2 regions of the Wansuia hejianensis genome follow, and region 1 is predicted to be linked to the other one. Evidence: predicted binding sites of a transcription regulator. Region 1 holds the regulator's gene; the other holds the start of a gene.
What was found. The regulator HrcA, encoded in region 1, represses chaperone genes, less so after heat shock. The targets are predictions, from matches to a motif close to TGTTAGCACTCNNNNNNNNNGAGTGCTAACA.
Positions count from the first base shown of each region.

Region 1 (6,302 bases):
GAAACGCAGATACCGGCGTTTCCTGTTGATTGTACTAGCGCTGGCGTTGCTGGGCAGTGGAATATACGGATACTGGTATCTTGAGAAATCCGTACCGGACAAAATATACGTGACAAACGGCGACGAAAACAAGCTGGATCATATAACGGACAACCCGCTTATCACATTTTCTGATGATATGGAGGTTTTCAGCAGGAATTCTTATCAAGTAAAATGCAGTATACTTGGTACGATTCCATTAAAGACCGTGAAGGTCGAAGAGACTGACCGGCCGGTCGTACAGGTGTGCGGTGCTCCCGTGGGCATATATATGGAAACAGAAGGCGTACTGATCATTGATGCAGGTGAAATAAAAACCATGGATGGACAGATGGCAATGCCCGCGGACAATATCGTAAAGCCGGGTGATTATATTCAGAAAGTGGACGGAGAGACATTAAATAATAAAAGCCAGCTGATTGAACGGGTGGCTGAAAGTCAGGGTGAATCTATGGTTCTGGAAGTCATGCGTCAGGGAGAAACGGTTGATCTGAAGCTGAGTCCGGTACAGGCCAACGACGGTTCCTATAAGCTGGGCATTTGGGTCAGGGATAATATCCAGGGCATAGGTACCCTGACTTATGTGGAAGAAGATAATACCTTTGGCGCTCTCGGCCATGGGATCAGTGATGTGGATGTGGGTGAGATCTTGAAGGTAGGAAGTGGTGAACTTTATCAGGCAGACATCTTATCTGTAGTAAAAGGCCAGGATGGAAGTCCGGGAGAGCTGCAGGGTGTCATACACTACTATCCGGAAGAGCTGATCGGAGAGATCAATGATAATTCAAAAGTCGGCATCTATGGAACGCTGTCGGAAGAAGGTGAAGCCAGCCTGCCGCTGCGTTCTGTGGAAATTGGCCGTAAGCAGGAGATTGAAATAGGGCCTGCAACCATTTTATGCTGTGTGGACGGCACCGTACAGGAATATGGCATTGAGGTGACGCAGATTGACTGGAATCAGCAGGATACCAACAAATGCTTCACAATTAAGGTTACTGACCAGGAATTGCTGGATAAGACCGGAGGAATTGTCCAGGGAATGTCAGGCAGCCCTATTTTGCAGAACGGACGGCTCATAGGAGCCGTTACCCACGTGTTTATCTCAGACGCCACCAGCGGTTACGGTGTTTTTATTGAAAACATGCTGGGGCATTGAGCAAAAACTTTTATTAAAAGTGATTAAGGCTGCCAAACAGCTTAGAAGCTGTCGGGGCGGCCTTTTTATCGTAGTATAGCCAGAGCCAGGCAGTAATAGATCCATAAAATCTGTGAGGGCATTCAGAAAAGCTTTAAAATAATTTCAACAAAAAAACACATAATTTCTTGTAAAAAGTGTTGACAAACAGATTGTGGAGTGCTATCTTAAAAACATAGATATTAGCACTCTAGTTTAATGAGTGCTAACAAGCCAAACAGATCCGATGGCTAAAGCCATTATCAGAATTAAGAGAGGAGCTGAACAGGTATGGAACTGGATGGAAGGAAGAAGACTATACTTACTGCAATCATTCAGACCTATCTGGCGACAGGAGAACCGGTAGGTTCCCGGACGATTTCAAAGTACACAGACTTGAACTTGAGCTCCGCCACAATTCGGAATGAGATGTCGGACCTGGAAGAGATGGGTTACATTCTGCAGCCCCACACTTCCGCCGGCCGCATTCCTTCAGATAAAGGTTATCGTTTATATGTAGATGAGCTGATCCGGCAAAAAGATCAGGAAGTCTCAGATATAAAAGAACTCATGATTGAAAAGACTGACCGGCTGGAGAAGGTGCTAAAGCAGGTGGTGAAGGTCCTGGCATCTAATACGAATTACGCCACGATGATCACAGGTCCGGCCTATCATCGGACCCGGCTTAAATTTATTCAGCTTTCCAAAGTTAACGAGGATCAGATACTTGCCGTAATAGTAGCGGAGGGCAATCTGGTGAAGAATCAGATGATCGATCTGGAAGAGCCCATTGACGGGGAACAGATCCTGAAGCTGAATTTATTGCTGAATACCCAGTTGAACGGCCTGACCATCGGCGAGATCAATCTCAATATGATCCAGCGGATGAAGCAGCAGGCGGGCATTCACAGCGCGGTGATCAGCAGCGTCGTAGACGCAGTAGCTGAAGCGATACAGGTTAATGAGGAAGATATGCCGGTTTATACCAGCGGAGCCACGAATATCTTTAAATACCCTGAACTGGCGGATTCCAGTAAGGCCAGCGAATTGATTTCTGCTTTTGAAGAAAAGCGTGAACTGGTGGAGATGCTTATGGATAACAGTTCAGAAGAGGGTGGGAATCCCGGAACCGGCATTCAGGTATATATAGGGAATGAATCGCCGATCCAGACGATGAAGGACTGCTCCGTAGTGACGGCCAGCTACGATCTGGGAGAAGGGATGAAAGGGACAATCGGAATCATTGGACCCAAGAGAATGGATTACGAAAATGTTGTGGATAATCTGAAGACTTTAAAGACTCAATTAGATTCCATATTCAGAAAAGATAGCAAGACAGATACGTAGAAAGGCGTGTTTCCGCAGAATACAACCGGAAACCACAGACGCGCCGGAAAGGTGGAGATAAATCGTGTCGGATACAGAAAAGAATAAGACAGACGCAGAATTAGAAGAGGAAAAGAAAACCGTAAATACCGGAGAAGAAGCTTGCGGCCAGGCCGAAAGCGGCAGCCCGGAGGTTGATGAAGGCGAAGCCGGAGAGAGGAACGGGGCAGCGGAGGAGCCCGGGGATTCGGACGGAGCTAAGGATTCTGAAACGGCTGCAAAACAGGAATCTAAAGAAAAAAAATTCTTTGGAAAGAAAAAAGAAAAGAAGGACAAAAAAGACGAAAAAATAGAAGAGCTTACCGACCGCCTGACCCGGCAGATGGCAGAGTTTGACAATTATAGAAAGCGCACGGATAAAGAGAAGGCGAGCATGTACATGATCGGAGCTAAAGACGTCATTGAAAAGCTGCTTCCCGTGGTGGATAATTTTGAGCGGGGACTGGCCGGAGCTGATCTGGAAGACCCGTTTGCGGACGGTATGAACAAGATTTACAAACAGCTTACCACAATGCTGGCTGATCTGGGCGTCACCGTGATCGAGAGCGTGGGAAAAGAATTTGACCCCAATATCCACAATGCTGTGATGCATGTGGAGGATGAGGAATCCGGCGAGAATGTGATCGTTGAAGAATTCCAGAAGGGGTACAAGTATAAGGATTCCGTGGTACGCCACAGTATGGTGAAGGTAGCCAATTAAACGGCACATACACTGCGGAAATGAATGGCAAATTATAAAATTAGAATAGAAATCAAATATGATTAGGAGGAGAAACAGCCATGAGTAAAATAATTGGTATTGATTTAGGAACTACAAACAGCTGTGTAGCTGTTATGGAAGGTGGAAAACCCACTGTTATCGCTAATGCGGAAGGCAGCAGAACGACGCCGTCTGTAGTGGCTTTTACTAAGACAGGTGAGCGTCTGGTGGGCGAACCGGCAAAACGTCAGGCGGTAACCAACGCTGACAAGACAATATCTTCGATCAAGAGGCATATGGGAACAGACTATAAGGTGGATATTGACGGTAAGAAATATTCACCCCAGGAGATTTCAGCCATGATTCTGCAGAAACTGAAAAGTGATGCAGAGAATTATCTGGGCGAGAAGGTGACAGAAGCAGTAATTACTGTTCCGGCATATTTCAATGACGCACAGCGTCAGGCTACAAAGGATGCAGGAAAGATCGCCGGGCTGGAAGTAAAACGTATCATCAATGAGCCGACGGCTGCAGCTCTGGCATACGGTCTGGATAATGAGAAAGAGCAGAAGATCATGGTATATGACCTGGGCGGCGGTACCTTTGATGTATCAATCATTGAGATCGGCGACGGAGTCATCGAAGTTCTGGCAACAGCCGGCAATAACAGGCTGGGTGGTGATGACTTCGATCAGAAGATTGTTGATTACATGGTATCTGAGTTTAAGAAGATGGAAGGCGTAGACCTGTCCGGTGACAAGATGGCCATGCAGAGAATCAAAGAAGCTGCTGAAAAAGCTAAGAAAGAGCTCTCCAGCGCTTCCACAACGAATATTAACCTTCCCTTCATCACCGCTACCGCGGATGGACCGAAGCATTTTGACATGAATCTGACGAAAGCAAAATTTGACGAGCTGACTCATGATCTGGTAGAACTGACTGCGGAGCCGGTTAAAAAGGCTCTGAGCGATGCCGGATTGAACGCCTCCGAGCTGAGCAAGGTATTGCTGGTGGGTGGTTCCACCCGTACTCCTGCCGTACAGGAAAAAGTGAAACAGCTGACCGGGCATGAGCCCAGCAAGAGCCTGAATCCGGATGAGTGTGTCGCACTTGGTGCATCCGTACAGGGCGGCAAGCTGGCCGGAGATTCAGGCGCAGGCGACATCCTGCTTCTGGATGTTACCCCGCTGACACTTTCCATTGAGACTATGGGAGGAGTTGCAACACATCTGATTGAGCGTAATACGACCATTCCGACTAAGAAGAGCCAGATCTTCTCAACGGCGGCAGATAATCAGACAGCCGTAGATATCAATGTGGTACAGGGTGAGCGTCAGTTTGCGAAGGACAACAAGTCCCTCGGCCAGTTCCGTCTGGATGGAATCCCGCCTGCAAGACGTGGAGTTCCGCAGATTGAAGTTACCTTTGATATCGATGCCAACGGTATTGTAAATGTATCTGCAAAGGACCTGGGTACAGGAAAAGAGCAGCATATCACTATTACTGCGGGTTCCAATATGTCGGATGAAGAAATCAACAAGGCTGTAAAAGAAGCGGCTGAGTTTGAAGCTCAGGACAAGAAACGTAAAGAAGCAATTGACGCCAGAAATGACGCAGATGCTGCAGTCTTCCAGGTTGAAAAAGCACTGGAAGAGGCGGGAGATAAAGTTTCCGCCAATGACAAGACTGCTGTGGAAGCGGATCTGAACGCGTTGAAAGAGCTGCTTGAGAAAGCACCAATTGATACGATCACCGATGCACAGGTTGTTGATATCAAGGCTGCAAAAGAAAAGCTGATGCAGAGCGCACAGAGCCTGTTCACGAAGATGTATGAAAATATGCAGCAGAACCAGGGCGGCCAGGCAGGTCCGGGACCGGATGCAGGAGCGGGTGCCGGCAGCGCGGCAGGCGGCAGCGATGACGATGTGGTTGATGCTGATTACAAGGAAGTATAATAAGTTGACTTATCAGGAAAGGCAGTAACGGGTATGGCGCCAGACGGTGCCATACCTGGTCACGAAAGCCGATTGCTCCGCTGCTTTGCAGCCTGTGCAGTCGCCGGAAGTATGTCTGAGCTCCGCTCCGGTTGTTGTTAACCGCGTGCCGACCGCACGCAGCAATACAATCCGGGCAAGCGGCCTGCTTGTTTATACTTCCTCGTCCGTCCGATATCCGTGCTTCGGCGCATGTAAGCATGCCCTTAGCCCGGCTGCCGTCCGGAACTTTCATAATATAATAACGGGGTTGTTGAGGGCGGTGCCATGGGAATGGCGCTGTCTGCCAACAGCCTTGTTGTACTGTAGAGGTGGAAAAATATGGCTGAAAAGAGAGATTATTATGAAGTCCTTGGAGTTGATAAGGGGGCAGATGATGCAACGCTGAAAAGAGCGTACCGGAAGCTGGCAAAAAAATATCATCCGGACATGAATCCGGGCGACCAGGAGGCCGAGGCCAAGTTTAAAGAAGCCACAGAGGCATACTCAGTCCTGAGTGATCCGGAAAAGAGAAAGCAGTATGACCAGTTCGGCCATGCGGCTTTTGAAGGGGGAGCCGGAGGAGCCGGTGGCTTCGGAGGTTTTGGAGGCTTCGATTTCAACGGTGCCGATATGGGAGACATTTTTGGAGATATTTTTGGCGATCTGTTTGGCGGCGGCCGTTCCAGACGTGCAAATAACGGCCCACAGAGAGGGGCGAACCTCAGGGCTGTGATTCATATTACTTTTGAGGAAGCGGTATTCGGCTGCGAGAAAGAGCTGGAACTGACACTCAAAGAAACATGCTCTGCCTGCGGCGGTAATGGAGCGAAGCCAGGGACTTCACCGGAGACCTGTCCGAACTGCCATGGAGAAGGCCAGGTTACGTATACACAGCAGTCTATGTTCGGCATGATCCGGAATGTTCAGCCGTGCCCTGACTGCGCAGGGACTGGGAAGATTATCAAAGAGAAATGTACCGCATGCCGTGGCACGGGCTTTACATCCAGCAAGAAGAAAATTAAGGTGA
Region 1 covers NZ_CP060635.1:3,927,134-3,933,435, forward strand. Annotated here, with positions in the region: gene spoIVB (SpoIVB peptidase) at 1-1,195, shown strand, start outside; gene hrcA (heat-inducible transcriptional repressor HrcA) at 1,505-2,560, shown strand; gene grpE (nucleotide exchange factor GrpE) at 2,625-3,299, shown strand; gene dnaK (molecular chaperone DnaK) at 3,380-5,254, shown strand; gene dnaJ (molecular chaperone DnaJ) at 5,615-6,302, shown strand, end outside.

Region 2 (6,302 bases), 590 kb from region 1:
TATTCTCATCATCAAACAGCTTCTCAGCGAGAGTCTTAGCCAGCTCCGTTTTACCGACTCCGGTGGGCCCCAGGAACAGGAAGGAACCGATCGGCTTTGTCGGGTCCTTAATACCCGCCTTGGACCGGATGATGGCATCCGAAACCTTGGTGACAGCCTCATCCTGCCCAACGACTCTCTTATGAAGCTCATGTTCCAGCCCCAGGATCTTGGTTCTCTCACCTTCTGTCAGCTTGGAGACAGGGATTCCCGTCCAGCGGGAAATGATCCTGGCAATTTCTTCATCCGTAACACTTTCATGAACCAGAGAAAGATCCTGGCTCTTCACCCTCTCCTCCTCCGCCGCCAGCTGCTGCTGCAGCCTGGGCAGCTCGCCATACTGAAGTTCGGCTGCCTTGTTCAGGTCATAAGCCTGCTGGGCCGCCTGGATCTGACGGTTGATGTCCTCAATCTGTTCTCTCAGTCTGGAAAGCTTCTCCACAGAGGTCTTCTCATTCTCCCACTGGGCTTTCTGTACATTAAAAGCATCTCTCAGCTCTGCCAGCTCCTTCTGGAGATCCTCCAGCCGTTCTCTGCTCAGATTATCCGTCTCCTTCTTCAGGGCCGCTTCTTCAATCTCCAGCTGCATGATCTTCCGGTGCAGCTCATCCAGCTCAGTGGGCATGGAATCCATCTCCGTCTTGATCAGGGCACAGGCCTCGTCCACCAGGTCAATTGCCTTGTCCGGCAGGAAACGGTCGGAGATATAGCGGTCAGAAAGTGTAGCGGCAGCCACCAGGGCGCTGTCTGTGATCTTCACCCCATGAAACACCTCATACCGTTCCTTCAAACCACGCAGGATCGATATGGTGTCCTCTACCGTAGGTTCATCCACGAGGACAGGCTGGAAACGGCGTTCCAGGGCCGCATCCTTTTCGATATATTTTCTGTACTCATCCAGCGTCGTTGCACCGATGCAGTGCAGCTCGCCCCTGGCCAGCATGGGCTTCAGCATATTGCCCGCATCCATGGCCCCGTCTGTCTTGCCGGCTCCCACGATCAGATGAAGTTCATCGATAAACAGTATAATCTTGCCTTCGCTTTTCCGTACCTCCTCCAGGACAGCCTTCAGACGTTCCTCGAATTCGCCCCGGTACTTCGCGCCGGCGACCAGAGCGCCCATATCCAGTGAAAAAATTGTCTTGTCCTTAAGCCCTTCCGGCACGTCTCCGCGAACAATCCTCTGCGCCAGCCCTTCAACGACTGCCGTCTTGCCGACCCCAGGCTCTCCGATCAGCACCGGGTTATTCTTCGTCTTTCTTGAGAGTATCCGGATCACATTCCGGATCTCCGCATCACGGCCGATAACCGGGTCAAGCTTCTGATTCCTGGCCTTCTCCACCAGATCCGTACCGTATTTATTCAGTGTATCATACGTGCTCTCCGGATTATCTGTGGTCACTCGCTGATTGCCCCTGACAGTGCTCAGCGCCTGCAGGAACCGTTCTCTTGTAATACCGTATTCTCCCATGATCTGCTTAACCGAAGGGCTGGGATGCCTCAGCATTGCCAGGAACAGGTGCTCAACCGACACATACTCGTCGCCCATGGCCTTCGCCTCATCTTCCGCGCTCACCAGGGCTTTGTTCAGATACTGCCCGATATACGGCTGCCCGCCCTGAACTTTAACCCGCGCGTTCAGCGCCTCGTCTACCCGGTTCAGAAAGTGCTCTTTCTGAATCTCCATCTTCTCTATCATTTTAAGAATCAGGCTGTCATCCTGATGCAGAAGGTTATACAGCAGATGCTCCTGCTCAATTTCCTGATTCCCAAACTCATAGGCGGTCTTCTCCAGATCCTGCACAGCCTGCAGGGATTTCTGGGTAAATTTGCTGATATTCATAAACACACCTCCTTGTATTCCAATCATTGTTCTATTGCGAATATAACACATACTATTAGCACTGTCAACACCCGAGTGCTAACTCATCAGTTTTTATGCTACGCTTTTTCGGCCTTTTTGTCCGCAGGCCTGTTCATACTCTTTCAATTTCTTCCTGGCCTCTTCATTCAAGTTCCTGGGGACCTCAATCTGAATGCTCACATACTGGTCCCCGCGCGTCTCCGGATTCTTCATGGCAGCGACGCCCTTTCCCTTCAGCCGAATCTTGCTTCCTGACTGCGTACCTTCCGGAATCTTGACCTGAACTCCGCCGTACAGCGTCTGTATGATGGCTTCGCCGCCAAAGACTGCTGTTGTAAAAGGAATCGAGGCCGTCGTGTAGATATCTGCTCCTTTCCGCTCAAATCCCGGTCTATCACCAACCACCACCTTCAGCAGCAAATCCCCGGGGCTGCCTCCGCCGACGCCCGGCATGCCTCTTCCGCGGAGACGTATGCTCTTCCCGTTTTCTATACCCGCAGGGATGTGAACCTGCAAAGACTGTGATCCGCCTCCCGCCGCGTCCTGCAGGCTAATGATCTTATCACAGCCGAACGCAGCTTCATCAAAGCTGACCGAAACTTCAGCCCTCAGATCTGAACCTTTCCTGCGAAAGCTTTTTTGACGGAACCCGTCACCGAAGCCGTCTCTGTGGAAGCTCTGATGCTCATAGCCTCCGGTCTTTCCGCCGCCAAACATATTACCAAAAATATCCCCAAAAATATCATCCATATCTCCATTTTCAAAATGATATTCTCTGTAACTACCCTGCGGCCCTCCATTCTGCGCTCCATAGGCGTCCGCGCCCGGCATGCTCCCGTCAAAAGCCGCATGGCCGAACTGATCGTATAATTTCTTCTTCTCAGCATCGCTCAACACTGTATATGCTTCTGTTATGTCCTTGAACTTCTGCTCTGCCTCCGCATTGCCGGCATTCGAGTCCGGATGGTATTTCTTCGCAAGCTTACGGTATGCTTTTTTAATTGTCTCAGTATCCGCATTTCTGCCGACTCCAAGCACTTCATAATAATCCCTTTTGGCTGTCAATCTCATCACCTCCTGTCATCAAGACCCGCTCCGGCGAGCCCTCTCCCATCTATAAAACATCCCCGGAATTGCTTCCGGGGAATATTGACGGCCTTACCTGTCATCCTTCGATTGTCACATAGCGTTTCTTCTCTTCCTCCGGACTTTTCTTCGGAATATCCAGCGTCAGGATGCCGTTTTTATATTTCGCATGGATGTCACCTTCGGTAACATTCCCACCCACATAAAAGCTCCTGCTCATATTGCCTTCATAGCGTTCCTTCCGGATGAATTTACCTTTTTTATCCTTTTCATCTCTGTCAAGCCCTTTGGCTGCGCTGATTGTCAGATATCCATTCTTCAGCTCCACCTTCATCTCGTCCTTCCGGAAGCCGGGAAGGTCAACGGCTACTTCATAGCTGTCATCCTTTTCCTTGATATCAGTTTTCATCATGTGGCCGCTGCGTTTTCCATATAAGGCTTTCTCCACATCCGGCATTCTGAAATCCATCCACGGGGTAAACAGTTCATCTTTAAAAATACTGGGCATCATCATACGTCATCTCTCCTTCTATACTAAAGCGCATCCGGTATCACCGGAATGTTGTACCATTGTTACGGAACTCCAAAGCTTCAGCAATCATTGCCTTGCTTTTTGTTCTACATGTAATATAACACTTATTATCAGCACTGTCAAGCGTCGAGTGCTAATTTTTTATAATTTTTTTGCATACCCTGTATCATCAAGGGGTTGCAAATGTTTAACCACTACTCCTGCAATTCTTTTCTGATCTTTTCTATATCTGACTGTACAAACTTCAACAGCTTTAAAAATCCCTGGCAAAACATCTTTGCCTCCCGCACGTCAAGGGCAGTCTCCATCATCTCAATCATGTGGACAATAGTTTCGTCTGTATCCTGTGTCCGGTTCAGCAAAAGCGGATAGACTAGATACATTGGTTCCAGCAGATTGCCGTATATCTCACGTACCACATCCGATGGATAAACGACAGGCATATATTCCGCAAATGTAATTGCCATTTCTATAAGGCAGCGGTCCTTTTTACTGAGCAGAAAACTTTTTAAATCCTTCAGCTGACGGTCGGTCAGAAGGGGAAGGATGCGCTGGTCAATGCGCAGAATGCCAACGCTGCCAAACAGAATTTTCTCTCCCGAATGAGCCATGAGATACGCACTCCCATGAACGCGATTATCGGTATGACGACCATCGCATGCGCTTACATAGAAGACCGGCAGCGGGTGGAAAACTGCCTTGAGAAAATCGGCTACTCTTCTAAGCATCTGATGACCCTAATCAATGATGTGCTGGACATGTCCAAAATCGACGAAGGGAAGATGCGAATTGCCTGCGAGCCTTTTAACCTGGAGAGCGTTGCGGAATCCATTACCTCTATCTTTTACGCGCAGGCCGCAGATAAAGGCATTAATTTTACCATGCCCCTGATAGACATTGACGATACGCTTCTGGTCGGTGACGCCCTGCGTCTGAACCAGATTTTAATTAATCTTCTTTCTAACGCGCTCAAATTTACCCCTGCCGGCGGTACGGTACGCCTGGAGATCCGGCAGATTCAGAAGAAAAACGGGCGGGTACGCCTGCGTTTCACAGTCAGCGACACCGGTATTGGCATGAGTGAGGAATTCATGAACAGGATATTCCTGCCCTTTGAACAAGAAAGCGCCTCCTCAAGCCAGCAATACGGCGGCACAGGCCTTGGGCTGTCCATCACCAAAAACCTGGTCACGCTCATGGGCGGCACTCTGTCGGTAAAAAGCGAGCAAAAAAAGGGAACCACCTTCACTGCGGAACTGGATTTTGATGTGGACAATACAGGTGAACAACCTTCTGCACAAGATCATCAGGCGCTGGAAACCCTGAAGGTTCTCGTGGCGGATGACGACCGCGACTGCTGCATCCATACCTCGCTGCTGCTCCATAAGCTGGGGATTCTGTCGCAGTGGGTTTTGACCGGAATTGAATGTGTGGATGAGGTCTTGACAGCTCACAAAACCGGAGAAGATTACGATGTCTGCCTGATTGACTGGAAGATGCCGGATATGGACGGCATCGAGGTTACCCGGCGGGTCCGTGAATTCGTAGGCCCTGATACCACCATTATTATCATTACAGCTTATGACTGGGCTCCTATCGAACAGAGCGCACGGGCGGCCGGCGTCAATGCTTTCCTGACCAAACCCATCTTTGCCTCAACCCTTTATAATACCCTTCTCTCCGTGACCGGCATTGAAAGGGTATTAAAGGTTCCCGACAAGCCAAAGCTACATCATTCCCTGGACGGACGCGGCGTTTTGCTGGCAGAAGACAACGAACTCAATCGGGAAATTGCAGTAGAAATTTTGAAAATGGCGGGTATGGAAATTGATTGTGTGGAAAATGGACTGGAAGCTCTGGAACGGTTCCTCCAGGACGGAGACGCTTACGATTTAATACTGATGGATGTGCAAATGCCGGTTATGGGCGGCTATCAGGCTGTGAGGGCAATACGCCAGTCAGCTCATCCCCGTGCAAAATCCATTCCGATTGTTGCCATGACAGCCGACGCTTTTCATGAAGATATTGTAAAAGCCAATGAAGCAGGGATGAACGGGCATCTGTCAAAACCGATTGATTCAAACCTACTTTATCAAATGATTGAGACTGTCATTGCTGCGCCGCAAGAATGACAGTCCCTCACCTAATTGTCTCTGTAGACCTGATAAAAGGCATGATATGTCTTTTTCATTCCGGCGTTCAGCGGCGTATACACAATCCCCAGCTCACACATGGATTTTTCGCTGTTATACAGCTCGGTTTCCTGCTCCTGCACAGCAAACGGCAGCGGGATTCCCTGCTCCTGCGCCTGCTCCCAGGTCATGCGGCGTATTTCCACATGGGTACCGGCAGCGGCAGTCAGGGCATCTGCCAGCAGAGGATAATCGACTTGCTGCGGATTGCAGAGATTATAAGACTGGTTGAACGCTGCAGGATTGCTAATGCTCACTGCAATGGCCTGTGCCACATCCCTGACATAGACAAATTGAAAGCGCCCCTTCGCATTCTCAATGCGCGGCAGGAAACCTTTCTGAACCATCATACGGATAAACGCGCCCCAGAAAATAGCTGCCTCCAATAACGAGCACCTTTGGTTTTGTTTTGATTACCATCTCTTTTCCTTTCTACTACAATATATTTATGGGTAATATCCCTTACAGCCAGTAAGGAATTATCCATCTTGTTGCTTAAGCTGTATAATGATGGAGCAATCGGTATGTCGGCTTCCTTTCTTGGACTTCGCGTCCGTAAATTAGACTGATAACCAGCTCCTCATTCGCA
Region 2 covers NZ_CP060635.1:3,336,146-3,342,447, reverse strand. Annotated here, with positions in the region: gene clpB (ATP-dependent chaperone ClpB) at 1-1,882, opposite strand, end outside; gene H9Q79_RS15315 (DnaJ C-terminal domain-containing protein) at 1,976-2,968, opposite strand; gene H9Q79_RS15310 (Hsp20/alpha crystallin family protein) at 3,069-3,503, opposite strand; gene H9Q79_RS15305 (hypothetical protein) at 3,716-4,132, opposite strand; gene H9Q79_RS15300 (response regulator) at 4,148-5,653, shown strand; gene H9Q79_RS15295 (SDR family oxidoreductase) at 5,665-6,063, opposite strand.
Region 2: a site for HrcA is predicted at 3,630-3,660, ahead of H9Q79_RS15310 (Hsp20/alpha crystallin family protein). Genes of this name have one in related genera too.